Minwuia thermotolerans: one gene and its partner. The main gene of each other region encodes a partner of the protein of the gene in region 2 in a complex. Links are inferred from orthologs where the notes say so. Each region holds a gene or a part of one and is shown on either strand. Other genes may lie near its edges.

Region 1 (15,221 bases), on a different replicon or contig from region 2:
GAATCCGGCCAGCGCCTGGTGATCACGGCGGGCGTGCCCTTCGGGACGCCGGGGGCGACGAATATCCTTCGCATCGCCTGGGTGGAAGGTTAGACAGGGCGCGTAGCCATTCACCTGGGGAGGAAATGATGGGCTGGAAATTCTGCGAGATCGAGAAACGGGGACCGGTCGCGGTCGTCACCATGGACCGGGGCGAGAAGCTCAACGCCTTCAACCCGCCGCTGATCCGGGAAATGACCGAGGTGGCGAAGAGCTTCCATGACGATCAGGAGACGCAGGCGGTCGTGCTCGCCGGCAACGACAAGTACTTCTCGTCCGGCGCAGACCTGACGGACACGGAGATGTGGCAGACCGAGGGGATGACGGACGTGCAGATCCGCGACCGCTTCTTCCTCGGCGGCAAGATGTGCGACGCCTGGGAGACTATGCCGCAGATCACGGTCGCGGCGATGGAAGGCCTCGCCGTCGGCGCCGGCCTCGCCCTGCCGCTGGCGATGGATTGGCGGGTGATGGGCAAGTCCTGCTACTTCTACGTGCCCGAGATCAAGATCGGCCTGAACCTGCAGTGGAACGCGCAGCCGCGGCTGACGCGCCTGGTGGGGCCGGCCCGGGCCAAGCGCATCATCATCCTCTGCGAGCGGATGCAGTCGGATCAGGCGCTCGACTGGGGCCTGGTCGACGAGGTCGCCGAGGACGGCAAGGCGAAGGACAAGGCGATCGAACTGGCCGAGCGCGCCGCCTCCATGCCGGCCGTCGCCGTGCGCATGGTCAAGGAGGCGGTCAACAACACCGCCAATGCGCTGAACAAGACCGCAAGCTATGCCGATGCCGACCAGAGCTGGCTCGCCGGGGGGCTCTCGGCGGCGCGGGCCGCGCGCGACGACTTCGCGAAGTGACCGGGGGCGCCGTCCGGATCGGCTGCGGCGCGGGGTTCTCCGCCGACCGGCTGGACGGCGCCGTCGATCTCGCCCGTGACGGCCGGCTCGATGCGCTGGTCTTCGAATGCGTGGGCGAGCGGACGCTGGCCTTCGGCCATCGCGACCGCAGGCTGGATCCGGCGAAGGGTTTCAACCCGCAGCTCGAAGCCCGGCTGAAGGCCGTCTGGCCGCTCTGCATCGCTGGCGGCTGCACCATCGTCACCAACATGGGCGTCGCCAATCCGCGCCGCGCGGCCGAGGTCGCCATGGCGCTTGGCGTCGACGGCGGCCGCACCGCCGCGGTGCTGGGCGATGATGTCACCGCGCTGATCGGGCCGGAGACGCCGCTGGACGGCGGCCGGCTGAGCGTCGCCGACGTTGACCGGGAACTGTTCGGCGCCAACGCCTATCTCGGTTCCGACGCCCTGCTGCCGGCGCTGGAAGCCGGCGTCTCGCTGGTGATCGGTGGGCGCATCGCCGATCCGGCGCTGTTCCTCTCGGTGCTGCGCCACAGCTTCGGCTGGGCGGCGGACGACTGGCCGCTGTTGGGCGCAGGCACCCTGGTCGGGCACCTGCTGGAATGCGGCGCCCAGGTCACGGGCGGCTATTTCGCCGATCCCGGCCACAAGGAGGTGCCCGGCCTCGCCCGGGTCGGCTACCCGCTGGCCGAGGTCGCCGCCGACGGCACGTTCGAACTGACCAAGCTGCCGGACGCGGGCGGCATGGTCACGGCGGCGACCGTCAGGGAACAGCTTCTCTACGAGGTCCATGACCCGGGGCGCTACCTGACGCCGGACGTGACCGCCGACTTCTCGGGCGTGCATCTCGATGACCGGGGCGGCGACGTTGTGGCGCTCTCCGGCGCGGACGGAACCGCCCGGCCGGAGACGCTGAAGGTCACCGTCGCCTTCGACGGCGGCTTCCTGGCCGAGGGTGAGGTCTCCTATGCCGGCCGCGGCGCCGCCGGCCGGGCCCGGCTGGCCGGCGAGGTGGCGGAGGAACGGCTCCGCCGCGTGCACGGCTTCACCGAGGAACTGCGCCTCGACCTGATCGGGGTGCAGTCACTGCACCGGCATCACGACCATGGCGTCGCGCCCGAGGGGACCGATGTGCGTCTCCGCGTTGCCGGCCGCTTCCGCGAGCGCGAACGGGCGGAAATGCTGCTCTGGGAGGTTGAATCGCTGCTCTGCTGCGGCCCGGCGGGCGGCGGCGGCTTCCGCGGGCGGGTCACGCCGTCGGTCGTCACCCACGACGCCTTCCTGCCGCGCTCCGACGTGCCCACGCGCGTGGAGGTGTTCGGGTGAGCGTCCCGCAATTCTTTCCCGGCGCCCCTGGACTTGATCCAAGGGTCCAGCGAACACAAAGACTGGGTCCTGGGGTCGAGCCCCAGGACGCCGTGTCATTTGCCATCCCGGTGCGGACCCGATGACCCGCCGGATCGAACTGCGCGAGATCGCTCACGCCCGCGCGGGCGACAAGGGCGACACCTCCAACATCTCGCTCTGGGTGTTCGACCCCGCCGACTGGGGACTGGTCCGCGGCCAGGTCACCGCCGAGGCGGTGAAGGCCCATTTCGGCGCTCAGGTGAAGGGACGCGTCACGCGTTACGAACTGCCTCACCTGCACGGCCTGAACTTCGTTCTCGAAGGCGCGCTGGACGGCGGCGTCAACGGCTCGCTGAACCTTGACGGCCACGGCAAGAGCTGGAGCGCGATCCTGCTCGCGCTCGAGATCGAGGTGGATCAATAGGCTTGCGGCCCGCGCCGGCATCTGCATTCAGTCGGATGACCGCATCAACGGAGCCCCGCCCATGCCCCTCGAACTCTGGATCGCCTTCGTCCTCGCCAGCGCGGCGTTGCTCGCCGTGCCGGGACCGACGGTCATGCTGGCGGTCTCGCACGCGTTGAACGGCGGCCGGCGGACCGCGCTCGGCACCGTGCCGGGCACCATGCTGGGCGATTTCACCGCGATGACGGTCTCGCTGGCCGGGGCGGGCGCGGTGCTGGCGGCCTCGGCGACCCTGTTCACCGTATTGAAGCTCGCGGGCGCCGCCTATCTGATCTGGCTCGGCGTGAAGCTGTGGCGGTCGAAGCCCGATCCGGCGGTGCTTGAACAGAGCATCGCTCCGGCCAGCATGCGGTCGGTCTTCCTGCAGAGCTTCGTCGTCACGGCGCTCAACCCGAAGGGCATCGTCTTCTTCGTTGCCTTCGTGCCGCAGTTCGTCGACCCGGCCGCGCCGGTGCTCATGCAGTTCGTCGTGCTGGAGGCGACTTTCGTCATCCTCGCCGGGGTCAATGTCGCACTCTGGGCCATGGCGGCGGGGACGCTCCGCTCCCGCTTCCGACGGCCCGCGACCATGCGCCTGGTCAACCGCATCGGCGGCGGCTTCCTGATCGGCGCGGGGCTGCTGACGGCAGCGGTGCGAAGGGCGTAGGGCGCGGCGGTAAAGTATCGCCGCACTTCCCGCGCGGGCCGAAATCCACTATGTCCCCCGCCATGACCACCATCCAGACCGAGACCGCCCGGCGGCGGACCTTCGCCATCATTTCCCACCCGGACGCGGGCAAGACGACGCTGACCGAGAAGCTGCTGCTGTTCGGCGGCGCGATCCAGGCCGCGGGCGCCGTCCGCGCGCGCGGCGAGCAGCGGCGCACCCGCTCCGACTGGATGAAGATGGAGCGTGAGCGCGGCATCTCGGTCTCCGCCTCGGTGATGACCTTCGACTATGGCGGCCACGCCTTCAACCTGCTGGACACGCCGGGCCACGAGGACTTTTCCGAGGACACCTACCGCGTACTGACGGCCGTCGACTCGGCGGTGATGGTGATCGACGCCGCGCGCGGCATCGAGCCCCAGACGCGCAAGCTGTTCGAGGTCTGCCGCCTGCGCGACGTGCCCATCATCACGTTCATCAACAAGATGGACCGGGAGGCGCGCGATCCCTTCGAGCTGATGGACGAGATCGAGCAGGATCTTGCCCTCGACGTCACGCCGGCCAACTGGCCGATCGGCATGGGCCGCGATTTCCAGGGCTGTTACGACCTGATGGGCGACCGGCTGGTGCTTATGGAGCGCACCAAGGACAAGCAGGGCGACCGCATCGCCGAGGTGAAGGGCCTGGAGGACGCGCAGCTCGACCGGCTGCTGGGCGAGGCTCCGGCGGCGGAACTGCGCGAGACCGCAGAGATGGCGCGCGGTCTCTGCCCGGCCTTCGACCGCCAGGCCTATCGCGACGGCACCATGACACCGGTCTTCTTCGGCAGCGCGCTGAACGCCTTCGGCGTGCAGGACCTGCTGGACGCGCTGGGCGCCTTCGCGCCGCCGCCGCGCCCGCTGCAATCGGACGTCCGCATGGTCCAGCCCGAGGAGGACAAGGTCTCCGGCTTCGTCTTCAAGATTCAGGCGAACATGGACCCCAAGCACCGCGACCGCGTCGCCTTCGTGCGCATGGTCTCGGGCCATTTCAAACGCGGCCAGCGGCTGAAGCACGTGCGCACGGGCAAGTCGCTCGCCGTCTCCAACCCGGTGATGTTCCTGGCCGGCGACCGCGCCACCACCGAGGAAGCCTGGCCGGGCGATATCATCGGCATTCCGAACCACGGCCAGCTTTCCATCGGCGACACGCTGACCGAGGGCGAGGACCTGCGTTTCCGAGGCGTGCCGAGCTTCGCGCCGGAACTGCTGCAGCGGGTCCGGGCCACCGACCCCATGCGCGCCAAGCATCTGGGCGCGGCGTTGCAGCAGCTGGCGGAGGAGGGCGTGGCGCGCGTCTTCAAGCCGCGCTTCGGCGCCGACTGGGTGGTCGGGGTGCTGGGCGCGCTGCAGTTCGACGTGCTGCAGGAGCGGATCAGCTCGGAATACAACGTCCCGGTCCGCTTCGAGCCGGCCGAGCTGTATACCGCGCGCTGGGTTTCCGCCGACAGCCATGCCGAGCTGAAGAAGTTCTGCGACGCCAACAACACCGCCATCGCCGACGATCACGAGGGCGACCCGGTCTACCTGGCGCGCAACGCCTGGCACCTGGACAGGGGCCAGAAGGACTGGCCGCAGATCCGCTTCACCGCCACCAAGGATCCGGGCGTGGCCGAGAAAGCAGCCGCCTGAGAGGCGCCGCCGCCCCGGTTCAGCCCGTGCCGCCGACCGTCAGGCCGTCGATGCGCAGGGTCGGCTGGCCGACGCCGACCGGCACGCCCTGGCCGGCCTTGCCGCAGGTGCCGATGCCGGGATCGAGTGCCATGTCGTTGCCGATCATGGCGACCTTCTTCAGCACTTCCTCGCCCGAGCCGATCAGCGTCGCGCCCTTGATCGGCCGGCCGATGCGGCCGTCTTCGATCTCGTAGGCCTCCGTGCAGGTGAAGACGAACTTGCCGGAGACGATGTCGACCTGGCCGCCGCCGAAGCTGGTGGCGTAGACGCCCTTCTTCACGCTGCGCAGGATTTCCTCCGGATCGCGGTCGCCGTTCAGCATCACCGTGTTGGTCATGCGCGGCATGGGCATGTGGGCGAAGCTCTCGCGCCGGCCGTTGCCGGTGGGTTTCATGCCCATCAGCCGGGCGTTCATGCGGTCCTGCATGTAGCCGGTCAGGATGCCGTCCTCGATCAGCACCGTGCGGCTGGACGGCGTGCCTTCGTCGTCGATGGTGAGCGAGCCGCGGCGGTCCTCGATGGTGCCGTCGTCGACCACCGTCACGCCCGGCGCGGCGACGCGCTGGCCCATCAGGCCGGAAAAGACCGAACTCTTCTTGCGGTTGAAGTCGCCCTCCAGACCGTGGCCGATGGCCTCGTGCAGCAGGATGCCGGGCCAGCCGGGGCCGAGCACCACGGTCTGCTCGCCGGCCGGGGCGGCGACGCTTTCCAGATTCACCAGCGCCTGGCGCAGCGCCTCGTCGACTTCCGCCTGCCAGCGGGCCGGGTCCAGATAGGCTTCGAAGCCGGTCCGGCCGCCGGTGCCCGCGGAACCTGTTTCCTGACGATCGCCGTCGCCGACGACGACGGAGACGTTGAGGCGCACCAGCGGACGGATGTCGGCGGCGCGCTGGCCATCGGCGCGGATGATCTGCACCGCCTTCCAGGAGCCGGCAAGGGAACAGGTGACCTGCTGCACGCGCTGGTCCTTCGCGCGGGCATAGGCGTCGATCTCCTGCAGCAGCTTCACCTTCTCCGCGAAGCTGGGCGAGCCGATGGGGTTCTCGTCGCCGTAGAGCAGGCGGTTGGTGCCGGCAGGGCCGTCGGCCATGGAGCCGGAATGGCCGCGGCGCACGGCCTGCACCGTGCCGATGGCGCGCCCGATAGCCTCCTCCGACAGGTCCGAGGCATGGGCATACCCCTGAGCCTCCTCGGCGACTGAACGCAACCCGAAGCCCTGGGCGGTGTCGAAGCTGGCGTTGCGCAGGCGACCGTCATCGAAGGCCAGCATCTCCGACTGGCTGTACTCCAGATACAGCTCGCCGTCGTCCATCCCCTGCAACGCCTCCGATACCTGCCGTTCGGTCTTCGCGCGGTCGAGCCCGGCGCGGGCGAAGAACAGCTCGTCGGTCTGCGAAAGGTCGGACATGCGGGAAAACTCCTGAGGCGGGAAAGACGTTACCCGGAGAATAGGGATGGCTCGGCCGCGCTCCAAGTGCCGCCGTGCGGAAGGCAGCCCATCCGGCCCATGGTTTCCTCGACCGCCGCGTCGATCGCGGTGCGCGGCTCCGGCCCGATCAGGGCCTCCAGGCGGGTATTGTCCAGCCGCACGTCGGTGAACCATAGATAGCGCATTTCCAGCAGTTCCCGGCACAGCGGCACGAATGGCGCGGCCAGGCGCACCGCCCACCAGGGGAAGGCCTTGATCTTCCGCGACTCGAGGCCGGCGGCGTGGGCCGCAATTTCGGCCAGGCGAATGCCCGGGTCGAGGTAATGACCGGCGAAATTCAGGTCCTCCACATCTTCCATGCGGTCCTCCTGTTCGATCAGGCGCATGAACGCCTCCGCATAGTCCGGGAGGTACGCGAAGGCGTGACCGCTCGCCCGGTCGCCGGGCCAGTAGATGCGCCGGGGCGTGCGCCCGGGCTTCGCCATCACGTTGGAGAACCAGGACGCCGGCGCCTGCACGCCGAAATAGTCGCCCGCGTGCAGGATGGTCACGCGCGCGCCGCTGGCCTTCACAGCCTGCTCCATCGCCTTGCGCACCGCGCCCTTGGCCGAGATGGGGTTCTGGGGGGCGTCCTCGTGGATGAGCGGGAACTGGTCGGGGCCGAAATTGTAGACATTGCCCGGCAGCAGCAGCCGCGCGCCGGCGGCCTTCGCCGCCATGGCGGCGTTCATGGCCATGGGCTCCACCAGCCTGTCCCAGTGCCGGTAGCCCGGCGGATTGGCGCCGTGGAAGATGAAGTCGGCGCCGCGTGCTGCCTCGGCCACATCGGCGGCGTTCATCGCGTCGCCCCGGCGGATCTCGATGCGGCGGTCGAGTTCGGCAGCCTCGGGCCGGCGCTGCAGCGCCCGGACATCATGCCCGCGTGCCAGGGCGGCGTCGGCCACGGCGCGGCCCGCGCCGCCGGTGGCTCCGATGATCAGGATGGTTCTTGTCATGGCTCGCTCCTTTCGTGTTCCCGAAGGCCTGACGGGAAGATGCGCATGACTGTGACGAATGGAAATTGACTGAATTCGTGAGTTATCTATTCATTTTCGTATGAAAGCGGAATTCGACTGGAATCACCTGCAGAGCTTTCTCGCGGTCCTGAAGGAAGGCGGGCTCTCCGGGGCGGCGCGGGCGCTGGGGCTTTCGCAGCCCAGCGTCGGCCGCCACATCGACGCGTTGGAAGCGGAACTGGGCGGGGCGCTGTTCACGCGGTCCCGCTCCGGCATGAGACCGACGCCGCTGGCGCTCCGCCTGGCGCCGCATGCCGAGGCGATGGCTGCCGCCGCCTCGGCGCTGAAGCGCTCGGCGGGCGGTTCGGAGAGCGCGATCGCCGGACCGGTACGGCTGACGGCCCCGGCGGTGATGGCGGAGGCCGTCCTGCCGCCCATGCTCACCGCCTTCGCCGAGGATCATCCCGGCATCGAGATCGAGCTGGTCTCGACCAACGAGCCGCTTAACCTGCTGACGCGGGAGGCGGATGTCGCCGTCCGGACCGTCCGGCCCGAACAGCTCGCCGTGGTCGCGCGGCGTGCGGCGACGGTCCGGCTGGGTCTCTACGCGCATCGAAGCTACATCGCCCGCCACGGGCTGCCGGCCGGCATCGGCGACATCGCCGGGCACCGGTTGATCGGCTATGACCGCAATCCGCGCATCCTGCAGCTGATGGCCGCGAAGGGCGTGCCGGTCTCCGCCGAGACCTTCGCCTTCCGCACCGATTCCGAGACCGCCCAGCTCGCCATGCTGCGTGCAGGCTACGGTATCGGCGGCTGCCAGGCGCCGCTGGCCGCCCGCGACTCCGAGCTCGAGCCGGTGCTGCCCGGCGTGCTGGACCTGGAGCTGGAGATCTGGCTGGCGACCCACGAGCGGCTGCGCAACAGCCCGGCCGTGCGCGCGCTGATCGATCATCTCGCCGCCGGACTGGCCGCCTATGCGGGGGCGGCCTGAGCCGCGTTCCAGCCGCGCCAGTCCGGTCCCGATTGCGCGAGCATACCGCGCAGGTCCGACGCCGAGCAGGGCCGTGCCATGAGATAGCCCTGGCCGAAGTCGCAGCCAAGTTCGGCAAGCTCGGCGTATTCCGCCTCGGTCTCGACGCCCTCGGCCACGGTCTGCAGGCCGAGATCGGCGGCGAGGTCGACGATCGCGCGCACCAGCAGGCGGCTGGCCATGTCGTGGTCCATGCGGCTGACGAAGGAGCGGTCGATCTTCAGCGTGTCCAGCGGGAAGCGATGGAGATAGCTTAGGCTGGAGTATCCGGTGCCGAAATCGTCGATGGCCAGCGTGACGCCCAGATCCTTGAGTCGCCCGAGGGCCTCCGCGGCATGCTCGGGATCGTCGGCCATCAGGCTCTCTGTGATCTCCAGCTTGATCTGATCCGGCTCGACGCCCGCGGCCTCGATGATGCCCGCGAAGCGGTCGATTTCCGAAAGATCGTGCAACTGGGCGGCGGAGACGTTGATGCTGATGAAGGGCGGCGGCTGGCCGGGATGGACGGTGCGGTAGACCGCGGCGATCGCGGCATGTTCCTGCAGGCCGCGCTCCAGCGCCCAGCGCCCCATCTGCACCACCATGCCGCTTTCCTCGGCCAGGGGGATGAAACGGGCGGGGGGCACGAAACCCTGCTCGGGGTGGTTCCAGCGCATCAGCGCCTCGTAGCCGGCCAGACTGCCGTCGGCGATACCGACGATCGGCTGGTAGTGGAGCGCCAGCTCGTCCTTCTCGATGGCGCGGCGCAGCTCGCGTTCGGTGCGCACGCGCCGCAGCGCCAGTTCGCGCACCTCGGCGAAGGCCCGGCGCTGGGCCTCGCTGCCCTGGCTGATCAGCGGCTGGCCGGCCTTCCAGCGGGAGGCGTCGTTGAGCCGCTCCACCATCATCTGGATGGTCAGCCGCATGATCGGGTCGGCGGTCTCGATCGGCTTCATCAGGCGGTTGCGGCGCAGCACCAGCAGCGTGCAGGGCTCGATCGTGGTGGCGGTGGCCGAGCGCGGGGCGTTGGCGATCAGGGCCATTTCGCCGAAAATCTCGCCCGGCTCCAGCACGGCGATCACGCGTTGCGCATCGCCCTCGCCCATGGATATCTCGATCCGTCCGCTCTCCAGGATGTAGGCGTCGTCGCCGGCTTCTCCCTCGCGGAAGATCACCTGGTTCGCCGCCATCTCCCTGGCATGTATGTGCTCAGACAATCCGCGCCTCGCCGCGCCGTTCCCCGACCCGCGAACAGCATCATCCCGCTCCGTGGTTACCGAATCGTGCACACGTCAGTATCGGATGTCTGTCGCCGCCGACACGCAATGGACGCGAGGCGCGGGGGCCGTCAGGCGTCGACGTGCTCGGCGAAATGCTTCAGCGTCAGTTCCCTGGCGACCCGGGCGTTCTCGGCGTGATAGTCGGCCCGGTGGTCGCAGTTGAAGCCGTGGCCGGTGTCCTTGTAGAGGTGCACGCCGACTTCCGGATGGGACTCGGCGATGTTGCGCACGTCCTGCAGCGGGATCGACTTGTCGTTCTCGCCGAAGTGCAGGATCAGCGGCGCTTTCACCTCCTCGGTGATGTGCGGCATGATCTGGCCGCCGTAATAGCCCGAGCCGGCCGCCACCTTGTCGCCCATGCGGCAGCAGGAGATGTAGACCAGCGAGCCGCCCCAGCAATAGCCGACCATGCCCACCTTGCCCGCCTTCGACGCCTCGTCCACCGCTGCCTCGATGTCCAGCAGCACCTTGTCCAGGTCGCAGGCGGCGCGCCATTCGCGGGCCTTGGCGATTTCCTCGGGCGTGTAACCGCATTCCAGGCCGGGCTCGATCCGGTCGTAAATTGCCGGCGCGATGGCCAGGTAGCCTTCCGCGGCATAGCCCTCGGCCACGTCCCGGATGTGCGCGTTGACGCCGAAGATCTCCTGGATCACCACGACCGCGCCTTTCGGCGTGCCGGCGGGCGCGGCCCGCCAGGCGTCGAATTCGTGGCCGTCCGAGGCCTTCAGCTTGATCCACTGGCCCATGTCGTCCTCCCGCGTCGATCCGGATTCCGGCGATGATAACGGCTGGCCGTCGCCGGCGAAACGGTCGTGTCAGTCGGCGCCGCGCTTGCGGTAGATGCCGATCAGTTCGGCGTCGAGCACCACTTCGCCCTTCTGGTTGACCACCTCGGTCTTCCAGCGGGCGGAGCCCCGGTCGGGCTTCGAGCGCGACGGCGTCTTGTCGATGCAGGTGGCGCGGACGTGGATCGTGTCGCCGGGCCGGAGCGGCTTCAGCCAGCGCAGGTCGTCGAACCCCGGCGAGCCCAAGGAGTAGTCCGACTTCCAGGCGTCCATCTGCAGCCGCATCATCAGCGAGGCCGTGTGCCAGCCGCTGGCGCAGAGACCGCGGAAGACGGTCTGTTTCGCGGCCTCCTCGTCCAGGTGGAAGATCTGGGGATCGAACTCCTCGGCGAAGGCGAGGATCTCCGCCTTCGTCACCGTCCGTCTCGCCGTCTCCCGGGCCTCGCCGACCTCGATATCCTCGAACGCGCCTTTCATGATCCGTCAGCCGTACTTGCGGCCGACGATGAATTTCAGGCCGTCGGCGCCCACGTCTTCCGTGTGCTCGCGGTCGGCGGCCATGGTCAGCACGTCGCCTGGCCCGCACTCGCGGGTCTCGTCGGCACAGGCGACCGTGATATGCCCTTCCAGCACCAGCGCCCGCACCTCGAAGTCGTGGGCATGCGCGTCGTTGTGACAGCCGGGCGGCATTTCCCTGACCCCGGCATTGTCGAAGCCGTCGCGGGCGAGGCCCGCCTCGAATGCATTCCTGTCCATCGCGTGCTCTCCTTTCTCAGGCGTCGCTCTTGGGATCGAAGACCGGCTGGCGCTTCTCCAGGTGCGAATTCAGTCCCTCGACGACCTCGGGCGAGGTGAAGCCCAGCATCTCCAGCGCCACCGAGGCGTCGAAGGAGGGGCCGGCCATCCGGTACCAGTTGTTCAGCGCGTACTTGGTGAAGCGCAGCGCCGAGGGCGCGCCGTTGGCCAGCCGCGTCGCCACTTCCAGCGCCTTGGCCTCCAGTTCCTCCGGCTCCACGGCCAGGGAGACGAGACCCATGCGCTCGGCCTCCTCGCCGGTCATCGGCTCGCACAGCATCAGGTGGTACTTGGCCTTGGCCATGCCGCAGAGCAGGGGCCAGTTGATCACCGCGTGGTCGCCCGCGGCCACGCCGAGGCGCGTGTGGCCGTCGACGATCCTGGCGTTCTTCGCCGCGATGGAGATGTCGGCAAGCAGCGCCGACACCAGTCCCGCGCCGACGGCGACGCCGTTGATCGCGGAGACGATGGGCTTGCCGCAGTTGATGATGTTGTAGACGAGGTCCTTGGCTTCCTTCCAGGAGCGGACGCGGGCGTGATAGTCCTTCACCATCGCGTCGATCATCTTGAAGTCGCCGCCCGCCGAGAACGCCTTGCCCTTGCCGGTCAGGATCACCGCCGAGATATCCGGGTCCTTGTCGACCTCGTTCCAGACATAGGTCAGGTGGTTGTGGCCCGTCTGGTCCAGCGAGTTCATGGACTTCGGGTTGTTGATGGTGAGCCGCAGCACGCGCTCGGCCGGATAGTCGACCTCGAAGGTGCTGAACTCGGCGTAGCGATCGGTCATCTTCATTCCTCCTCAGGATGCCGGTCCGGGATGGTGCACCGTCCGCGCCGCCGGCTCAAGAGACCCCGCGCCAACCTGCTAACGCGCCGCGGTGGTGCCGCGCCGGCCGCGTCTCCGCCGGCGGAGCGCGGCATGGAGGGCGCCGGCCAACCAGAGCGCATAGGCGAACAGTTCGATCGCCTCCTCGAGCACCTTGTCCTGATGGAGCTGAAGCACCCCCTTCTCGAAGAGCAGGTCCGCGGCCAGGAAGCAGCCTACGCCGATGATCAGGAACTCGAACTCCATTGAGGCAAACGCCTTGCGTAGCCCTTCCAGTCTCGAGGGTTCCCGGAACAGCCAGCGATAGAAGGCGGCCAGGACCAGGGCGGCGGCGGCAGGCCAGCTGACCAGATGGGCCGCCAGCACCGCGTCGGCGGGCCAGTCCCAGATCTCGCCCCAGGTGATCTCACGCCCCAGCCCGGCAATGCATGCCGCCGCGACGCCGAGGGCGAAGGCGCGGAATGTTTCCGCGAACTCGGGGCGGGGACGGGCCGCCGCAAGCAGCCAGAGCGCGCCGGCCGCGCTCAACGCGACAAGCTGCAGGTTCTCGACCGCGCCCTGTTCCGTATCGTCGAGGCCGAACAGCCTGTCCAGGATGGCGATGGCGGCGATCCAGAGCAGCAGTCCCCCTGCGACCGCCATCCGGACTCCCCATCGGGAGAGAATGAACGCGTCGGCATCCCCGAATCTTTCCAGCAATACGGTGAGCGTGCCGGAACTGTATCTCATCGACCCGGAAACCTGATGGCCGCACCTCTCCCTGAACGGGCGTAATGTTGCAGTATTGTTACCAAGTCCGGCCGGACACTGGCCACAGGAAAACATGACGCGCCGTTTCCGGGCCGTCGAAGACAGGACCCGTCACGTCTGGCCGGTGATCCCCAGTTCGGCGCATTTCGCCTGCAGGGCCAGCAGGTCGGACCAGCTTTCCTTCTTGGCCGCCGGATTGCGCAGCAGATAGGCGGGATGGAAGATCGGCAGGACAGGCGCCGGGCCGAAACTGGCTTCGTAGACCCGCCACTTGCCGCGTTCGCGGGTGATCCGCGCCTCCACGTCATAGAGGGCCGACAGCGCAGTGCCCCCAGCCAGCACCATGACTTTCGGGCGGACCAGTTCGATATGGCGCTTCAGGAACGGCAGCATGGCCTGGATCTCGGCCGGGTTCGGCTTTCGGTTGCCGGGCGGGCGCCACAGAATCGTGTTGGTGATGTAGACCGAATCCCGGTCCAGTCCGATCGCGCCCAGCATCCGGTCCAGCAGCCGTCCCGCCTCGCCGATGAAAGGCTTGCCGTGCCGGTCCTCCTCGCGTCCCGGGGCCTCGCCGATGATCATGATCTCGGCTTCCGGATTGCCGTCGGCGAACACGAGTTGCGTCGCGGTCTGGCGGATGGCCAGTCCCTCGAACTGCTCAAGCGCGGCCCTGAGGTCTTCCAGGGTCTCGCAGGCCGGTGCGATCCGCTGCGCGCTTGCCACCGCCCGGCGGTCGCTGTCGATCTCCGATGCCGGGGTCTGCCGCGGCGTCCCGGCGGTGACCACACGGGCCGGCCGGACGTCCTCGACCTGCGGCGCCGGCACGGGCGGCGGGGGGGCCAGGCGGTCGTGAGGCTCGGCCTCGATCGCCACGTCCACGCCGGCGTCGACGTAGAACTGCAGCACCGCGAGGTCAGACTTGAATCGGGCTTCCCGGTCGTCCATAGGCCCCATTCTAAGGCGTTTCGGCGTCGGATGGCACCGCCGGAGGGCTGATCCGCCCGCCATTGCCGTGCGTTTGAAATTGTGGGAACTGTCATTACTGTGATGAAGGCCGCCGGTACAGCGCCATCGGCGGCTCTGCCAGGGAGTTGGGGATGGAACGCGATTCAATGGAATATGACGTCGTCGTTGTCGGCGGCGGACCTTCGGGGCTTGCGGCGGCCATCCGGCTGAAGCAGATGGCCGAGGAAGCCGGCAACGAGATCGCGGTCTGCGTGCTCGAGAAGGGTTCCGAGATCGGCGCACACATCCTTTCCGGCGCCGTGGTGGATCCGAAGGGCATCGGCGAGCTGTTTCCGGACTGGCAGGAGCGGGGCGCACCGCTGAACGTGCCCGTCAGCGCCGAGAAGTTCCTGCTGCTGACCGAACCGAGCAGCATCAGCGTGCCGGTCAAGCTGCTGCCGCCGCCGATGCAGAACCACGGCAACTACATTGTCAGCCTGGGCAATGTCTGCCGCTGGCTGGGCGAGCAGGCCGAGGCGATGGGCGTCGAGATCTACCCGGGCTTCGCGGCCGCCGAAGTGCTCTATCACGAGGACGGCTCGGTGAAGGGCGTGGCCACGGGCGACATGGGCATCGGCCGCAGCGGCGAGAAGAAGGAAAGCTACACCCCCGGCATCGAACTGCATGCGAAGTACACCTTCTTCGCCGAGGGTTGCCGCGGGTCGCTGACCCGGCAGCTGATGAACAAGTTCAGCCTGCAGGAAAGCTGCGAGCAGCAGACCTACGGCATCGGCATCAAGGAACTCTGGGAGATCGACCCGGAGAAGCACCAGGAGGGCCTGGTCGTCCACACCACCGGCTGGCCGCTGGACCGCGGAACCTATGGCGGGTCGTTCATGTACCACCTGGAGGACAACCAGGTGGCGATCGGCTTCGTCATCGGGCTGGACTACACCAACCCGTATCTGTCGCCCTATGACGAGTTCCAGCGCTACAAGACCCATCCCGATATCCGGCACTATCTGGAAGGCGGCAAGCGCATCTCCTACGGCGCCCGCGCGCTCAACGAGGGCGGCCTGCAGTGCGTGCCCGACCTGGCTTTCCCGGGCGGCGCGCTGATCGGCTGTGCCGCCGGTTTCATGAACGTGCCCAAGATCAAGGGCAGCCACACGGCGATCAAGACAGGCATGATGGCCGCAGAGGCCGCCTTCGAGGCGCTGCAGGCGGCGGGCGAGGGCGGCGAGCCGGCCAGGGTGCTGGAGGCCTATCCGGAAGCCTACCGTGAAAGCTGGGTCTACAAGGAACTTCACCAGGCCCGGAATGTCCGCCCGAGCTTCGCCA
Region 2 (15,202 bases):
TACGAGGACCTGGTCTGGAGCTACGAGAGCCCGGTGCGGGAGGCGGCGCCGATCCGCGGCCTGCTCTGCTTCTTCAATGAAAAGGTCGACATCGCCGTCGACGGCAAGACCGAGGCGCGGCCCGAGACGAAATTCGCCAAGTGACGGCCCGACGGCCTGCGCTATAACGGGACGCCAGAGACCACGCCATACCGGGGAGAGATGACGATGGGCCAGCCGCGCGAGCTGTTCACCGAGGATCACGAGATCTTCCGCCGCTCCATGCACAGGTTCCTGGCCGAGGAACTGGCGCCGCGCCACGAGAAGTGGGAGGAGCAGGGCTATGTCGACCGCGACGCCTGGGAGCGCGCGGGCGAGCTGGGCTTCCTGTGCATGTCGATGCCCGAGGAATACGGCGGCTCCGGCGCGGACAGGCTCTATTCGATGATCCTGTTCGAGGAAGTGCAGAAGCTGAACCTGACCGGCCTCGGCTTTGGCCTGCACAACGAGATCGTCGCCCCCTACATCCTGCGCTACGGCTCCGAGGAGCAGAAGAAGAAGTACCTGCCGAAGATGGCGAGCGGCGAGATGATCGGCGCCATCGCCATGTCGGAGCCGGGTACGGGCTCCGACCTGCAGGGCGTCAAGACCACGGCGCTGAAGGACGGCAACGAGCTGGTGGTCAACGGCCAGAAGACCTTCATCACCAATGGCTGGCACGCCGACGTGGTCATCGTCGTCGCCAAGACCGATCCCAGCAAGGGCGCCAAGGGCACCTCGCTGGTGATGCTGGAGCGCGGCGACGAGGGCTTCGACAAGGGCCGGCGGCTGAAGAAGCTGGGGCTGAAGGCGCAGGACACCTCGGAACTGTTCTTCGACAATGTCCGCATTCCCGCCGACCGCATCCTCGGCGAGGAGGGCAAGGGCTTCCAGTACCTGATGCAGGAACTGGCCTGGGAGCGGCTGCAGGTCGCCATCTCGGCCGCCCAGGCGATCGAGACCGCGCTGGATCTGACGGTCGAGTACTGCAAGGAGCGCAAGGCCTTCGGCCAGCCGCTGATCGAGTTCCAGAACACCCGCTTCAAGCTGGCCGAGGTGAAGACCCACGCCCGCGTCGCCCGCGCCTTCGTCGACGACTGCATGGCGAAGCTGCTGCGCGAGGAGCTCGACGCCGAGACCGCGTCGATGGCCAAGTGGTGGACCTCGGACATGCAGAACCGGATGATCGACGAGTGCCTGCAGCTCTTCGGCGGCTATGGTTTCATGACCGAATATCCGATCAGCCGCATGTACGCCGACGCCCGCGTCCAGCGCATCTACGCCGGCACCAACGAGATCATGAAGGAGATCATTGCCCGCGGTCTGTGACCCGGCGGCCGCCGCTCCGGCGGGCGGAACAGACGACGTTCCGCCGCCGGAACCGCGCAGGCCCCATGCGGCTTCTTCACGTGTCCTCAACCGCTTCATGGTTTAAGGGTCAGCGACCGTTACCCTTTCACCGCGAGTCCGCGTGACCGACAAGTTCAATTCGCTGCCCGACAATGTCCGCGGCGCGCTCTGGCTGCTGATGGCCGGCGTGTTCCTGTCGGCCATGGGCGTGTTCATCAAGCTGGCCAGTGAGGAACTGCACCCGTTCCAGGTCGCCTTCTTCCGCGCCTTCTTCGGCCTGCTGGTGATCGTGCCCTTCGCACTCCGCACCGGCCTGTCCGGCGTCCGCACCACCCGCCCGGGCATGCACCTGGTGCGCGGGCTGATCGGCGGCGTGGTGCTGCTCGCCATGTTCTACTCGGTCGCGCACCTGCCGCTGGCCGACGTCACTGCACTCAGCTTCACCAAGCCGCTGTTCCTGATCCCGCTGGCGGTGCTGTTCCTGGGGGAGACGATCCGGCTCCGGCGCACCGTCGCCACCATCGTTGGCTTCGGCGGCGTCATCGTCATGCTCCGGCCCGGCGGAGAGACCGATCCCGTGGCCTTCATCGCCCTGGGCGCGGCGGCGCTGGTCGCGGTGATCACGATCTTCATCAAGATCCTCTCGCGCACGGATTCGCCGAACACCATGGTGTTCTGGTCCAGCCTGATCCTGAGCGTGGTCACGCTGGCCCCGGCGCTGGTCTACTGGCGCATGCCCAGCCTGGAGGTCTTCCTGATGCTGGTGGCGTTGGCAGTCTGCGGCACCATCGGCCAGTCCATGCTGATCCGGGGCTACTCGGCCGGCGAGGCGACCGCGGTGACGCCGTTCGACTACAGCCGCCTGATCTACGCCGGGGTCGCCGGCTTCCTGGTGTTCGGCGAGATCCCGGATCTGTGGACCGTCGCCGGCGCGCTGATCATCGTGGCGTCGACCATCTACATCGCCCGCCGCGAGGCCCGTCTGAAACCGGGCTCGCGCCCGACGACCGCGACCTTCGACGGGCCGGCCGGCGGCTCGTCGCCGGAGACGGTGCGGGAGGGACCGCCCCAGGCCGCCCGCGGCGGCTGACGGCGGCGGCTGCGTTCAGGCGCTGTGGGCGGCTGTCTGGCCGCGTTCGCCGGAGCCGGCCTCGGCGGCGGGCAGGCCGACCCGCACCGTCGTGCCGGCGCCCAGTTCGCTCTCCAGCCGCAGCGTGCCGCCCATCAATACGGCCAGCCTTTGCGCCAGCGGCAGCCCCAGCCCCGTGCCGCGCAGCTTGCCGTCGGCGACGGCGTCGACCTGCACGAACGGCTCCAGGACACGCGGGATGTCGGTCTCGCCGATGCCGATGCCGTTGTCGCTGATGGCGATCTCGATCGCCGCGGGGCCGGTGCGGGTGATGGCGCAACGCACGCGGCCGCCCTCGGGCGTGAACTTCAGGGCATTGTTGAGAAGGTTCACCAGGATCTGGCGCACCGCCTTGGCGTCGCCCTGTCCCGTCTTCGCGTCGTCGTCGGCGGACCAGCTCAGCTCGATGTCCTTCTCTTCGGCCAGATGGCCGACCAAGCGGATGGCCTGACGGGTCAGGTCCTCCAGGTCGAGCGGTTCCGAGCGGAGTTCCAGTTTGCCGGCCTCGATCCTGGAGAGGTCCAGCAGATCGTCGACCAGCGAGAGCAGATGCGCCCCCGATTCGCGGATGTCGCCTGCATATTCCAGATAGCGCGGATTGCCGACCGGCCCGAGATACTGGTTCCTGATGATGTCGGAGAAGCCGATGACGGCGTTGAGCGGCGTGCGCAGCTCGTGACTCATGCCGGCGAGGAAATCGGACTTCATGCGGTTGGCCGCTTCGGCGGCGGCGCGGGCCTCGGTCAGCTGGCGCGCATGGGCGCCGAGCTGCCGGGCGAAGACGAATCCGATGACCGCCAGCACGCAGGCGAAGACCGTCAGGCCGATGATTGCGGCCGGAATCATGCGCCGGCCGGGCAGGGCCGGTCGCCAGATCAGATGGGGGTCGGCGCCGGCGCCGTAGTGGGCGAGAGGGATGGAGGTCTCGGCGCCTTCCGCCGGTTGCCGGGAAATGCGCATGTTCCGGACCAGGTTGGCGGCCTCCAGGCTCGCCAGCATCTCCTCGTCCACGAGGCGCGAGAACAGCAGAACGTGGTCGGTGCTGTAGTCGTTCTCGGCGTCGTAACTTGTCATCCTGAGCGCCGCCGTCATCGACAGTGCGCCGTCCTCGAAGGTGAAGCCGGCGGCCGGTTCGGGCTCGGCGTCGTCCGCGCTCGCCCGCGCCGCCCGCGCGAGCGCCATCCGGTCCGGTCCGGGGGCCGCCGCCGCGGCCGGATCCTGACGCACGCCGGCGGTCACGCGCAGCACGGTGCGGTCCTGGCCGTCCACCACCTGGACGACATCGATGCCGCCCTGGCGGTGGAGATACTCGCCGAACTCGCTGTCGATCCATTCCGGGTCGAAGTCGTGGACGATGTTGGCGACCGCCTGGTCCCAGTAGCCGTAATCGAGCAGAAGCTGGTTCAGCTCCCTCATCCGGCGGTCGATGTCGCCGCGCACGAGGCTTTCCGAGACGGAGCGGGAATTGCGATCCTGAAGGTGGATCAGCAGGAAGGACAGCGTGACCGCGACAGCCAGGGTGATGGTGCTCAGCGCGACGAACCAGATGGAGAGCGAGCGAACCGAGCTTCTCTTCCACGATGCCAGTGGCATGGTTCGATTCCAATGCTGCCCAGGCCATCCGGTCGCGATGTCCGGTGGCTTCGCCCGCGCCCGATGGCGCCGATCCCCCCAATGCCGGTTCTACCGGCCCGAGCGTTGAGATTGCGTTACGACCGCGCGCTTTTACGCGGCGGCGGAGCATTCCGCAAGGGAACTCGGCCCGGATGCGGCCGGGACACTCGCACGGCGGGGTTTGCGCGCCCCGGCGACTTGTGATTAATGACGGCGACCATTCCAGACAGCGGCGCCGTCCTGGCGCGGGGGGAGAGACAATGAAACTGAAGGGTGCAGCGGTCGTCGTCACGGGCGGCGCTTCCGGTCTTGGCGGCGCCACGGCGCGCGAGCTGGCTTCCGCCGGCGCGAAGGTGACGATCTTCGATCTCAACGAGGATCTGGGCAACAAGATCGCCGGCGAGATCGGCGGCGTGTTCGCGAAGTGCAACGTCGCCGACGAGGCTTCCGCCGAGGCCGCGTTCAAGACCGCCAGCGATGCCCACGGGCCCTGCCGGGTGCTGATCAACTGCGCCGGCATCGGCACGGCGACCAAGACCACCTCGAAGGGGACGCCGCATCCGCTCGACGCCTTCAGGAAGGTCATCGACGTCAACCTGATCGGCACCTTCAACTGCATCCGACTGGCCGCCACCGAGATGGCGGCCGGCGAGCCGGACGAGAACGGCGACCGCGGCGTCATCGTCAACACCGCATCGGTCGCGGCCTTCGACGGCCAGATCGGCCAGGCGGCCTATTCGGCCTCGAAGGGCGGCATTGTCGGGATGACCCTGCCGATCGCGCGCGACCTGATGAATGACGGCATCCGCGTTTGCACCATCGCGCCGGGCCTGTTCATGACGCCGCTGCTGGCCAGCCTGCCGGACAACGTCAAGGACGCGCTGGCCGCCTCCGTGCCGTTCCCGAAGCGCCTCGGCGATCCGTCGGAATACGCCCACATGGCCCGCACCATCATCGAGAACCAGATGCTGAACGGCGAGACCATCCGCCTGGACGGCGCCATCCGCATGGCGCCGCGCTGAACTGAAACCGGCCGGGGCGCCGCTCAGGCGTTGCCGCGCCGCACCCGGTTCCCGGGCAGCACGATGCTCGCGGTGAGGCCCTCGCCGGGCGCGCTCTCCAGCTCCAGGCGCGCGCCGTGCAGTTCGCACAGCCGCCGCGCCAGCGAAAGGCCCAGCCCCGTGCCCTCGTGATGGCGGGTGCGGTGATGGGCGATCTGGCTGAAGGGCTCCACCGCCTGACGGATCTCGTCTTCCGTCATGCCGGGCCCCGGATCGGTCACCACCAGGGCCGGCCCGCGCGGCCCGTCCGGACGCCAGGCCAGGGTGACGACGCCGCCGCGCGGCGAGAACTTGACCGCGTTCGACAGCAGGTTCAGCAGCACCTGGCGCATGCGCCGCTGGTCCGCCAGAACTTCGGCGGCGGCTTCCGGAGCCACCAGACGCAGCCTGATCCCCGCGGCGGCCGCGACCGGCGCAATGTGGCGGCCGGCGTCGTCCATCACCTCTTCCACCGGCATCCAGGCGTCGTCCAGCTCCATCTGCGCGGCGTCCAGACGGGCGAGATCCAGGATGTCATTGATGATCGCCAGCAGGTGCCGGCCCGACGACAGGATGTCGCGCGCATAGCCCTGATAGCGCGGCTCGCCCATCGGGCCGAAGCGCTGCCCGTCCATGATCTCGGCAAAACCGATGATGGCGTTGAGCGGCGTGCGCAGCTCGTGGCTCATCGTCGCCAGGAAGCGCGACTTGGCGCGGTCGGCGACCTCCGCCATCTCCTTCGCCTCGCGCAGCCGGCGCTCGATCTCGATGCGGTCGGTGATGTCGGCGCCGGTGCCGCGATAGCCGGCGAAGCGTCCCGCCGCGTCGAAGATCGGCTTGCCGCTGATCGACAGGTAGACCTTGTGGCCGTCCGGATGGATGCGCGGATGGATGAAATTGCGGAATGGCCGGTGCGCTTCCAGCACCGCGATGTGGTCCCACCAGTCCTGCAGGCTGGTGATCTCGTCGGTGACCGGATCGGCGAGCGCCAGCATGTCGCGCCGCGAGCGGCCCAGCAGGTGCGATTGCGGCACGCCCGAGATCCGTTCGAAACTGTCGGAGAACCAGCAGAAGCGAAGTCCGGAATCCATTTCCCAGAACCAGTTCGACGCCGCCTCCGCGAAGTCCCGGAACCGCTGCGCCTCCTCGGCCGCGGAGCGGGACGCGCTCTCGGCCGGCGCCGGCGCAGGGCGGTCGTTCTGGCTGGTCATCGCAGCTGGGAGCTCCCCTGTCTGGCGCGAACCCAGCATAGCTACCCGCCTATTCTTAAGCCCGCGTAAACCACGCCGCAGATTCCGGTCGCCTTCCGTATTGTCACAGGAAGACAGCGCTCTATGTGTTAAACTTCCGAATTCACACATCACGAACGTGGAGGAACGCGATGGGCCTGCGCATTGGCGAGGAAGCCCCCGACTTCAAGCAGAACTCGACCGAGGGCGAGATCAGCTTTCACGACTGGATCGGCGACAGCTGGGCGGTGCTGTTCTCCCATCCGAAGGACTTCACGCCCGTCTGCACCACCGAGCTCGGCGCGGCGGCGCGGCTGAAGCCGGAATTCGACAAGCGCAACGTCAAGCTGATCGGCCTCAGCGTGGATTCGGTCGACGACCACAAGGCCTGGTCGAAGGACATCGCGGAGACCCAGGGCACGGCGCCCAACTTCCCGATGCTGGGCGACGAGGACATGAAGGTCGCCAAGCTCTACGACATGATCCATCCGGAAGCCTCGGGGCCGGCGAAGGACCGTACGGCCGCCGACAACCAGACCATCCGCTCCGTCTACGTCATCGGCCCCGACAAGAAGGTGAAGCTGGTCCTGACCTATCCCATGGCGACGGGGCGGAACTTCGCTGAGATCCTGCGGGTCATCGATTCCATGCAGCTCACCGCGAAACACCAGGTCGCGACCCCGGTGGACTGGAAGTCCGGCGAGGACTGCATCATCGTCCCCGCGGTCTCCGACGAGGCGGCGAAGGACAAGTTCCCCGACGGCTGGAAGACGGTGAAGCCCTATCTGCGCTACGTGAAGCAGCCGCAGGGCTGAACGCCGCGGCCACCGGGCGCGCCCGTGCGGCGCCCGATCCAGACAGCGCGGCTTTCTGACGGAATCGCCGCCCACCCGGCTTTTCGCGCCCGCCCCTGTGCGGGGGGCCGGAGCGGCTTCGCCGCAAGTCGATGGATTGACCGGATGCCCGCAGGAAGGCGGGCATGACACCGAACCTCCAGTGGCGATTCAATCAGGCGCCGGCGCATCCCCCTCCCTGTCCTCCCCCTTCCCGAAGGGGGAGGGTGGCCCGCGTCAGCGGGTCGGGAGAGGGTGGTTGCAGCCTATCCCAGGACGCGCAGCAGCTCGTCGTGGAGGTTCGGCCCCGAGGCGATGACGTTGGGATGGCGCGGACGTTCCTGATTGTAGCGGAACGTCAGGTCCTTCGTGGTGGTGCAGCGCGCGCCGGCCTCGGTGAGGATCAGGTCGGCGGCGGCGATGTCCCAGTCGTGCTTGCCGGCCATGGAGATCGCCGCGTCGAAGCGCCCGCAGGCCACCAGCGCCATGCGGTAGGCGATGGAGTTCATCCAGGTGCACTTCATGTCGTCGCCGTGTTTCGGCCAGTCGAAATAGGTCATGTTGCGCCGGGCGGTGAGGAAGTGCGCCTCGCCGGCGTCGTGCTGTTCGGAGGGGCGGATGCGGCGGCCGTTGAGGCGCGCCCCGCCGCCCAGGGCGGCCTCGAAGAACTCGTCCTTGGCCGGATTGTAGACGGCGCCGAGGATGGGCAGGCCGTCCTCGACCAGGGCGACGCAGACGGTGAACTCGGGCACGCGGCGCATGAAGGCGCGGGTGCCGTCGATCGGATCGGCGATCCAGACCCGGCGCTTCTCCAGCCGGCCGAGATCGTCGGCGGTCTCCTCGGAGAGCCAGCCATAGTCGGGCCGGGCCGCGGTCAGTTTCGTGCGCAGCAGGTCGTCGACGGCGATGTCGGCCTCGGTGACCGGGTTGTCGCCGCCCTTGTCCCAGGTCTTGAGATCGGTATCGAAGAATTCGAGCGCCAGCGCGCCGGCCTGGCGGACCGTCGACATCAGCAGGCTGTGATCGGCCCGTAGCTCCCGGTTGCTCACGCGCGTCAGTTCCCGGCCACGGTCATGCCGTCGATGCGGACGGTGGGCGCGTTGGCGCCATAGCGGAAGACCAGGTCGCTGGCGGGCCGGAGCTTCAGGAACATGTCCTTCAGATTGCCGGCGACCGTCATTTCCGAGACCGGGAAGCCGATCCGGCCGTTCTCGATCCAGAACCCGGCGGCGCCCCGGCTGTAGTCGCCGGTGACCCCGTTGACGCCGAAGCCGATCAGCTCGGTGACGTAGAAGCCTTCGGTGATGTCGGCGATCAGTTCCTCGGGCGAGACCTCGCCCGGCTCCAGGTAGAGATTGCTGGGCCCGGGCGAGGGCGAGCTTCCCGCCCCGCGGCCGGCATGGCCGGTGGTCTGCAGGCCGAGCTGGCGCGCCGTGGCGCTGTCCAGCATCCAGGTCTTCAGTATCCCGTCCTCGATCAGGTCGGTGCGGCGGACGGCGACGCCTTCCCCGTCCACCGGGCGGGAGCGCAGGCCCCGCGGGCGCAGCGGGTCGTCGACCACGCGGATGCCCTCGGCGAAGACCCGTTCGCCCATGCGGTTCTTCAGGAACGACGTGCCGCGCGCGATCGCCGTGCCGTTGATGGCGGCGGCGAAGTGGCCCAGCAGGCCGTTGGCGACACGCGGGTCGAAGACCACGGGCAGCCTGTTGGAGCCCATCTTGCGGGAGCCGACCCGGCGCACCGTGTTCAGCGCCGCCTGCCGGCCGACCTCTTCGGGGCTCGCCAGGTCCGCGAAATGGCGCGCCGAGGAGAAATCGTAGTCGCGCTCCATGTGGCCCTGCGCATCCTCGGCGATGACCGAGCATGACACCGAATGGCTGGAGGTGGTGTAGCTGGCGGCGAAGGGCCGGTCGCCGCCGCGGATGGCGAGCGCCATGCGCGTGCGGGCCATGCCGGCGCTGCCGCCCTCCGACTGCTTGACGCCGTCGACGGCCAGCGCCGCCTCCTCCGCCGCGCGGGCGCGCTGGATCAGCCTTTCCGGATCGGGGTCGGGATGGTCGTCCAGGTCCAGGTCCGGCACCTCCCGGGCGTAGAGCGCGCTGTCGGCCAGCCCGCACCACTGGTCGTCGGGGCTGACGCTGGCCATGGCGTTGGCGCGCTCGGCCAGTTCCTCCAGCATGGACGGCTTCAGGTCGGTCGAGGCGACGGTCGCCTGCTTCTTCCCCCGGATCACGCGCAGGCCGACATCGCGGCTTTCGGAGCGCTCCAGGTCTTCGGGCTTGCCCATGCGCCAGGAGGCGCCGACCGAATCGCTCTGGATCATCACCGCGTCGGCGGCGTCGGCCCCGTGGGCCAGCGCCCGTTTCAGCAGGTCGTCCAGCAGTTCGAGGGCGTCGTCGGCGGTGCGGGCGGTGTCGGGCATGAAGATCCTGATTTCGTGGAGGTCGGGGGAACGCGGCGCGCAGCGCCAGAATGTACGTACATCATCTAGTGTCGGAACCGGGCTGCGTTCAAGAGCGGAGGAGTGGGCGCGCAAGGCCCGCCGGGAGCCTGGCATCCGTCCGCCGCCCTCCTATTTCCAGGCGAAGACCGGCTGTTCGTAATGGGCGACGCGGGTGGGGCGCCCGTGCAGCGCCGCCTCCCGGAACTGGTAGAGCACGGCCGCCGTCGGCGCGTGGATCAGGTTGTCCATCAGCGGCAGGCGGATCACCGGCCGGTCGCTTTCGGGAATCTCCACGAACTGCGGCGAGTCCTCCCGGTCCAGGTCCGCCAGCGGCAGCATGTGCAGCTCCTGCACCTCCGCCGGGTTGAGCGTGAAGGCCGGGCGCTCCCCCGCCCAGGCCACGACCGGGGCGATGCAGTAGCCCGAGCGGGTGACGTAGTCGTCGAGCCGGCCCAGCACGTCCGCATCGGGAATGTGCAGGCCGATTTCCTCCCGCACCTCGCGCAGCGCCGCCTCGATCACGCTCTCGCCGGGGTCGATCCGGCCGCCGGGCAGGGCCCATTGCCCCTTGTGGCTGGAAAGCTTCGAGGAGCGCCGGGTGATGACGAAACAGGGAATGCCGTCATCGTCATGGGTGATGAGGCAGGCGACTGCGGCGCGCTTGGCCGGCTCCCGGTTCGGCGGCGTCCGCTCGAAGCCCGCCAGGTTGCGGGCCGCGTGCTCGCGCAGGCGGCCGGTGGCGGCCGCGTCCATCCAGCTTGATTTCAAATGCATGGCCGTGAGTTTATGGCCTTTCACGTCAGGGCGGAAGCCGGAGGGAAGCATGAGGATCGCAATTGCGGGCGCCGCCGGGCGCATGGGACGGATGCTGCTGAAGCAGGTGAGCGAAACCGAGGGCGCGGAAATCGCCGGCGGGCTGGAGGCGAAGGGCGCCGCCGCGGTCGGCGAGGACCTCGGGCGGCTGGCCGGGCTGGAGCCGGTCGGCGTCACCGTCTCCGACGACCCGGCCGCGGTTTTCGGCGCCGCCGACGTGGTCATCGACTTCACCGTGCCCGAGGCGACGGTCGCCAACGCGAAGGCCGCCGCCGAGACCGGCTGCGCGATGGTGATCGGCACCACAGGGCTGTCGAAGGACCAGCAGGCCGGGATCGAACGCGCGGCGGAGAAGGTCGCCGTGGTCCAGGCGGGCAACATGTCGCTCGGCGTCAACCTGCTGATGCAGACCGCAAAGCAGGTCGCCGCCGCCCTCGGCCTCGACTGGGACGTGGAGGTGGTGGAGATGCACCATCGCTGGAAGATCGACGCGCCCTCCGGCACCGCGCTGATGCTGGGCCGGGCCGCCGCCGAGGGCCGGGGACAGGACCACGACAAGGTCGCCGTGGGCGGGCGCTACGGCCATACGGGCGCGCGGAAGAAGGGTCAGATCGGCTATGCGGCGCTGCGCGGCGGCAATGTCGTGGGCGAGCATTCGATCATCTTCGCCACCGACAACGAACGGGTGACGCTCAGCCACACCGCGACCGATCGCGCCATCTTCGCCGCCGGCGCGGTGCGGGCCGCGATGTGGACCGAAGGGCGCCCGCCCGGCCTCTATGGCATGGTCGACGTGCTGGGACTGGGCGGCGAGCGCTGATCAGAGCCGCTTCGCCACCTCCTCCAGCATCACCTCGGAAGCGCCGCCGCCGATCGACATCACCCGCGCATCCCGGTACATGCGCTCGACCGGGTTCTCGGTCATGAAGCCCATGCCGCCGAAGAACTGCGTGCACTCGTAGAGCACGTGGTTGACCATGTCGCCGGTCAGCGCCTTCACCATAGAGACCTCGCGCGTGCAGTCGAGGCCCTGCGCGTCCAGCCAGGCCGCGTGCCAGGTCAGCTGCCGTGCTGCCTCGACTTCGGCGGCGGCCTTCGCCATGCGCTGGCGCACCGCGCCGAGATCCCACAGCGGGTTGCCGAAGGCGCGGCGCTGCTTGACCCAGTCGAGCGTCTGCTCGATCCCGGCCATGGCCATGCCCACCGAGGCCGCGCCGAGGGTCAGACGCTCGTTCTGGAAATTGTCCATGATGGCGTAGAAGCCCCGGTTCTCCTGCCCCAGAAGGGCGTCGGCGGGCAGGCGTGCGTCCTCGAAGACCAGTTCCGCGGTGTCCGAGGAGCGCCAGCCGGTCTTGTCGAGCGTGCGCGCGGTCTCGAAGCCCGGCGTGTCGCGCTCGACGATGAAGATGGAGATGCCGCGGCTGCCCTTGACCGAGCTGTCGGTCTTGGCCGCGACGAACAGCACGTCGGCGGTGGCGCCGTTGGTGATGAAGATCTTGCGCCCGTTGAGCCGCCAGCCATTGCCGTCGCGCACGGCCTTGGTCGATATGCCGGCGACGTCGGAACCCGCGCCGGGCTCGGTCACCGCGACCGCGGTCAGGATGTCGCCGGCGACGATGGCGGGCATGTACTTCTGCTTCTGTTCGTCGGTGCCGTAGCGGGCCAGATGCGGCGAGGCCATGTCGGTGTGGACCGAGACCATGGCGTGAAAGCCGCCATAGGTGGAGCGGCCGAGTTCCTCGTGCAGCGCCACGGTGGCCAGGGTGTCGAGTTCGGAGCCGCCGTATTCGGCCGGATAGCGCACGCCCAGCAGACCGAGATCGCCCAGCTTCTTCAGCACCGACTTCGGCGTGCGCCCCTCCTTCTCCCAGGCGTCGCCCTTGCCCGTCACTTCCTCAGCGACGAAGCGGCGTACGGTGTCGCGCAGCATGCCGAGTTCTTCGGTCATGTGGACCGGATCGCGGAATATCATCGTTTCGGGCCCTCCCCGGCCTCGCTCGCCGGCGCGGGAACGAATCGGCGCCCCCCGATTCGTTCCGCCTTCACCGGCCTGTCCCCTTTCGTTCGCGCCTGTTCCGGAAATGCGACTCGGAAATGTTCCGGTCGCGGCGCAGCGTCACCCTGCTGTAGCATGGGCCGAAAGACCGGGGGAGATGCCAGATGGTGGATTTCGACAAGGTGCTGAAGCGCTTCACCGACGCGGTGGAGTCCAATGACGGCGCGGGGCTGGCGGCCCTGTTCGCCGAAGACGGCGTCTATCACGACTATATCTACGGACCCTTCGAGGGCCGCGAGCGAATCGCCCACATGCTGTCGAACCATTTCTGGGGCGATGCGAAGGATTTCAGCTGGCAGATGATCGATCCGGTCTGCGACGGGCGCACCGGCTATGCCCGCTATCTGTTCAGCTTCATCTCCACCATGCCGGCCTTCGCGGGCAATCACGTGCTGCTGGAAGGCACCTCGATCTTCATCTTCGGCGAGGACGGCCTGATCGAGAGCTACCGGGAGACGGCGAACGGCGCCGCGGCCATGGTCCAGCTCGGCGTGCCGCCGGAGGTCATGGCGGCCAAGAGCCGGAAGTGGGCGAAGGAACTGCGCGGGCGCGCGGAAGCGGCGGGTCATGTCGCCGCCGGCCGCTCGGCGCTCGACGGTCCGGCGGCGCCCGGAACCGGATAGTACAGCTTCAATTGCGACATTATCGCCCCTGTGGCGCGGCTCGCTTGGAGGGTAGGTTCCGGCGCAGCTATAAGGGGGGTCTGCGGCCGGGGCGCCGCGGACGGGTTACAGGTATCGAGGATCGGAACGGAAATGATGCGGATCTTTCTCGCGATCGCGGCGTTCTTGTCGATGACGACGGCGGGCTTCGGCCAGGAGGGGCGGCTGGGCCAGGGGGAACCCTGGGGACTCAACATGCAGGGGGCGGCCTCTCCCCTGATGGAGGAAATGGTCGATTTCCATAACCTCCTGCTGGTCATCATCACGCTGATCACCCTGCTCGTGCTGGGTCTGCTGATCTGGGTCATGGTGCGCTACAACGAGCGCTCCAACCCGACGCCGTCGCGGACGTCCCACAACACGCTGGTCGAGGTCGTCTGGACCATCGTCCCGATCCTGATCCTGCTGGTCATCGCCGTGCCGTCCTTCAAGCTGCTGATCAACACCCACGAGGTCGAGGACGCGGAGATGACGCTGAAGGCGACCGGCTACCAGTGGTACTGGGAGTACGAGTATCCCGACCACGGCGGCTTCTCCTTCGTGGCCAACATGATCAACGAGGGCGAGGAGGGCTACGACCCCGCGCTGCGCCTGCTGAAGACCGACAATGTCGTCGTGCTGCCGGCCCGGACCAACATCAAGGTCCAGGTCACTGCCGCCGACGTGGGCCACAGCTGGGCCATGCCCGCCGCGGGCGGCAAGGTCGACGGCTGGCCCGGCCATCTGAACGAGCTGCCCATCTACTTCGAAAAGGAAGGCACCTATTTCGGCCAGTGCTCGGAGCTGTGCGGCATGCTGCACGGCTTCATGCCGATCATGGTCGAGGTCGTCAGCAAGGACGAGTTCGAAGCCTGGGCGCAGCAGCAATCCGCGGGCCTGGACGGCGGCGACCTGAAGGTCGCGCAGTCCGGCCGTCGCTGAAACCTCTCGTCAGGAAAGTGAGCCAGACATGAGCTATCTCGGCAAATCGGTCGACGCCCACGGCAACCCGAAGGGCTGGAAGCGCTTCGTCTATTCGACCAACCACAAGGACATCGGCACGCTGTACCTGATCTTCGCGGTCATCGCGGGCATCATCGGCGGCGTGATGTCCATGCTGATCCGCATGGAGCTGCAGAGCCCGGGCGCGGACATCCTCGGCGGCGACCATCACTTCTACAACGTGCTGATCACCGGCCACGGCCTGATCATGATCTTCTTCATGGTGATGCCGGCACTGATCGGCGGCTTCGGCAACTGGTTCGTGCCGCTGATGATCGGCGCGCCGGACATGGCCTTTCCGCGGATGAACAACATCTCGTTCTGGCTGCTGCCGCCGTCCTTCGGACTGCTGGTGCTGTCGATGTTCGTTCCCGGCGGTCCCGGCGGCGACGGCGTCGGCACCGGCTGGGTGATCTATCCGCCGCTCTCGTCGTCGCTCGGCCATCCGGGCATGGCCATGGACTTCGCCATCCTGTCGCTGCACCTGGCCGGCGCGTCGTCGATCCTGGGCGCGATCAACTTCATCACCACCATCTTCAACATGCGCGCGCCGGGCATGACCCTGCACCGCATGCCGCTCTTCGCCTGGGCTGTGCTGGTGACGGCGTTCCTGCTGCTGCTGTCGCTGCCCGTGCTGGCCGGCGCCATTACCATGCTGCTGACGGACCGCAATTTCGGCACCGCCTTCTTCGAGGCCTCGATGGGCGGCGACCCGATCCTGTTCCAGCATCTGTTCTGGTTCTTCGGCCATCCGGAGGTCTACATCCTGATCCTGCCGGCCTTCGGCATCATCAGCCATATCGTCTCGACCTTCTCGAAGAAGCCGGTCTTCGGCTATCTCGGCATGGCCTACGCCATGGTCGCCATCGGTGTCGTCGGCTTCGTCGTCTGGGCCCACCACATGTACACGGTGGGCCTCAGCCTCGACGCGCGCGCCTACTTCACGGCTGCGACGATGGTCATCGCGGTGCCCACGGGCATCAAGATCTTCTCGTGGATCGCGACCATGTGGGGCGGGTCGATGAGCTTCCGCA

The links.
Region 1: the proteins of CWC60_RS12235 (region 2) and tldD are in contact, whole or in part, in a solved structure (PDB 5NJ9), measured with the Escherichia coli proteins. The link is inferred for Minwuia thermotolerans from one-to-one orthologs.

The regions. Positions count from the first base shown.
Region 1 is NZ_PIGG01000064.1:121,250-136,470, forward strand. The notes cover bases 4,257-7,192. They hold tldD (metalloprotease TldD), read right to left. Parts: upstream 6,472-7,192; coding sequence 5,041-6,471; downstream 4,257-5,040. Other genes in these bases: CWC60_RS17725 (peptide chain release factor 3), read left to right, coding at 4,257-5,021; CWC60_RS17735 (NAD(P)H-binding protein), read right to left, coding at 6,501-7,192. Outside these bases: pyk (pyruvate kinase), read left to right, coding at 1-93; CWC60_RS17705 (enoyl-CoA hydratase/isomerase family protein), read left to right, coding at 129-896; CWC60_RS17710 (acyclic terpene utilization AtuA family protein), read left to right, coding at 893-2,221; CWC60_RS17715 (AtuA-related protein), read left to right, coding at 2,343-2,666; CWC60_RS17720 (LysE family translocator), read left to right, coding at 2,728-3,351; more of CWC60_RS17725, read left to right, coding at 3,414-4,256; more of CWC60_RS17735, read right to left, coding at 7,193-7,487; CWC60_RS17740 (LysR family transcriptional regulator), read left to right, coding at 7,588-8,481; CWC60_RS17745 (EAL domain-containing protein), read right to left, coding at 8,463-9,716; CWC60_RS17750 (dienelactone hydrolase family protein), read right to left, coding at 9,848-10,525; CWC60_RS17755 (MaoC family dehydratase), read right to left, coding at 10,595-11,041; CWC60_RS17760 (cupin domain-containing protein), read right to left, coding at 11,048-11,320; CWC60_RS17765 (enoyl-CoA hydratase/isomerase family protein), read right to left, coding at 11,337-12,146; CWC60_RS17770 (hypothetical protein), read right to left, coding at 12,225-12,827; CWC60_RS17775 (uracil-DNA glycosylase), read right to left, coding at 13,047-13,880; CWC60_RS17780 (electron transfer flavoprotein-ubiquinone oxidoreductase), read left to right, coding at 14,033-15,221. UniProt on the Escherichia coli protein: Metalloprotease involved in CcdA degradation. Suppresses the inhibitory activity of the carbon storage regulator (CsrA).
Region 2 is NZ_PIGG01000037.1:71,764-86,965, forward strand. Bases 7,452-10,368 are described here. They hold CWC60_RS12235 (TldD/PmbA family protein), read right to left. Parts: upstream 9,636-10,368; coding sequence 8,268-9,635; downstream 7,452-8,267. Other genes in these bases: CWC60_RS12230 (3'(2'),5'-bisphosphate nucleotidase CysQ), read right to left, coding at 7,480-8,262; CWC60_RS24280 (NUDIX hydrolase), read right to left, coding at 9,786-10,368. In the rest of the region: CWC60_RS12195 (DUF427 domain-containing protein), read left to right, coding at 1-144; CWC60_RS12200 (acyl-CoA dehydrogenase family protein), read left to right, coding at 208-1,347; CWC60_RS12205 (DMT family transporter), read left to right, coding at 1,490-2,458; CWC60_RS12210 (sensor histidine kinase), read right to left, coding at 2,474-4,090; CWC60_RS12215 (3-hydroxyacyl-CoA dehydrogenase), read left to right, coding at 4,372-5,133; CWC60_RS12220 (sensor histidine kinase), read right to left, coding at 5,157-6,362; CWC60_RS12225 (peroxiredoxin), read left to right, coding at 6,533-7,195; more of CWC60_RS24280, read right to left, coding at 10,369-10,430; dapB (4-hydroxy-tetrahydrodipicolinate reductase), read left to right, coding at 10,480-11,289; CWC60_RS12250 (acyl-CoA dehydrogenase family protein), read right to left, coding at 11,290-12,441; CWC60_RS23645 (nuclear transport factor 2 family protein), read left to right, coding at 12,630-13,148; coxB (cytochrome c oxidase subunit II), read left to right, coding at 13,284-14,108; ctaD (cytochrome c oxidase subunit I), read left to right, coding at 14,137-15,202.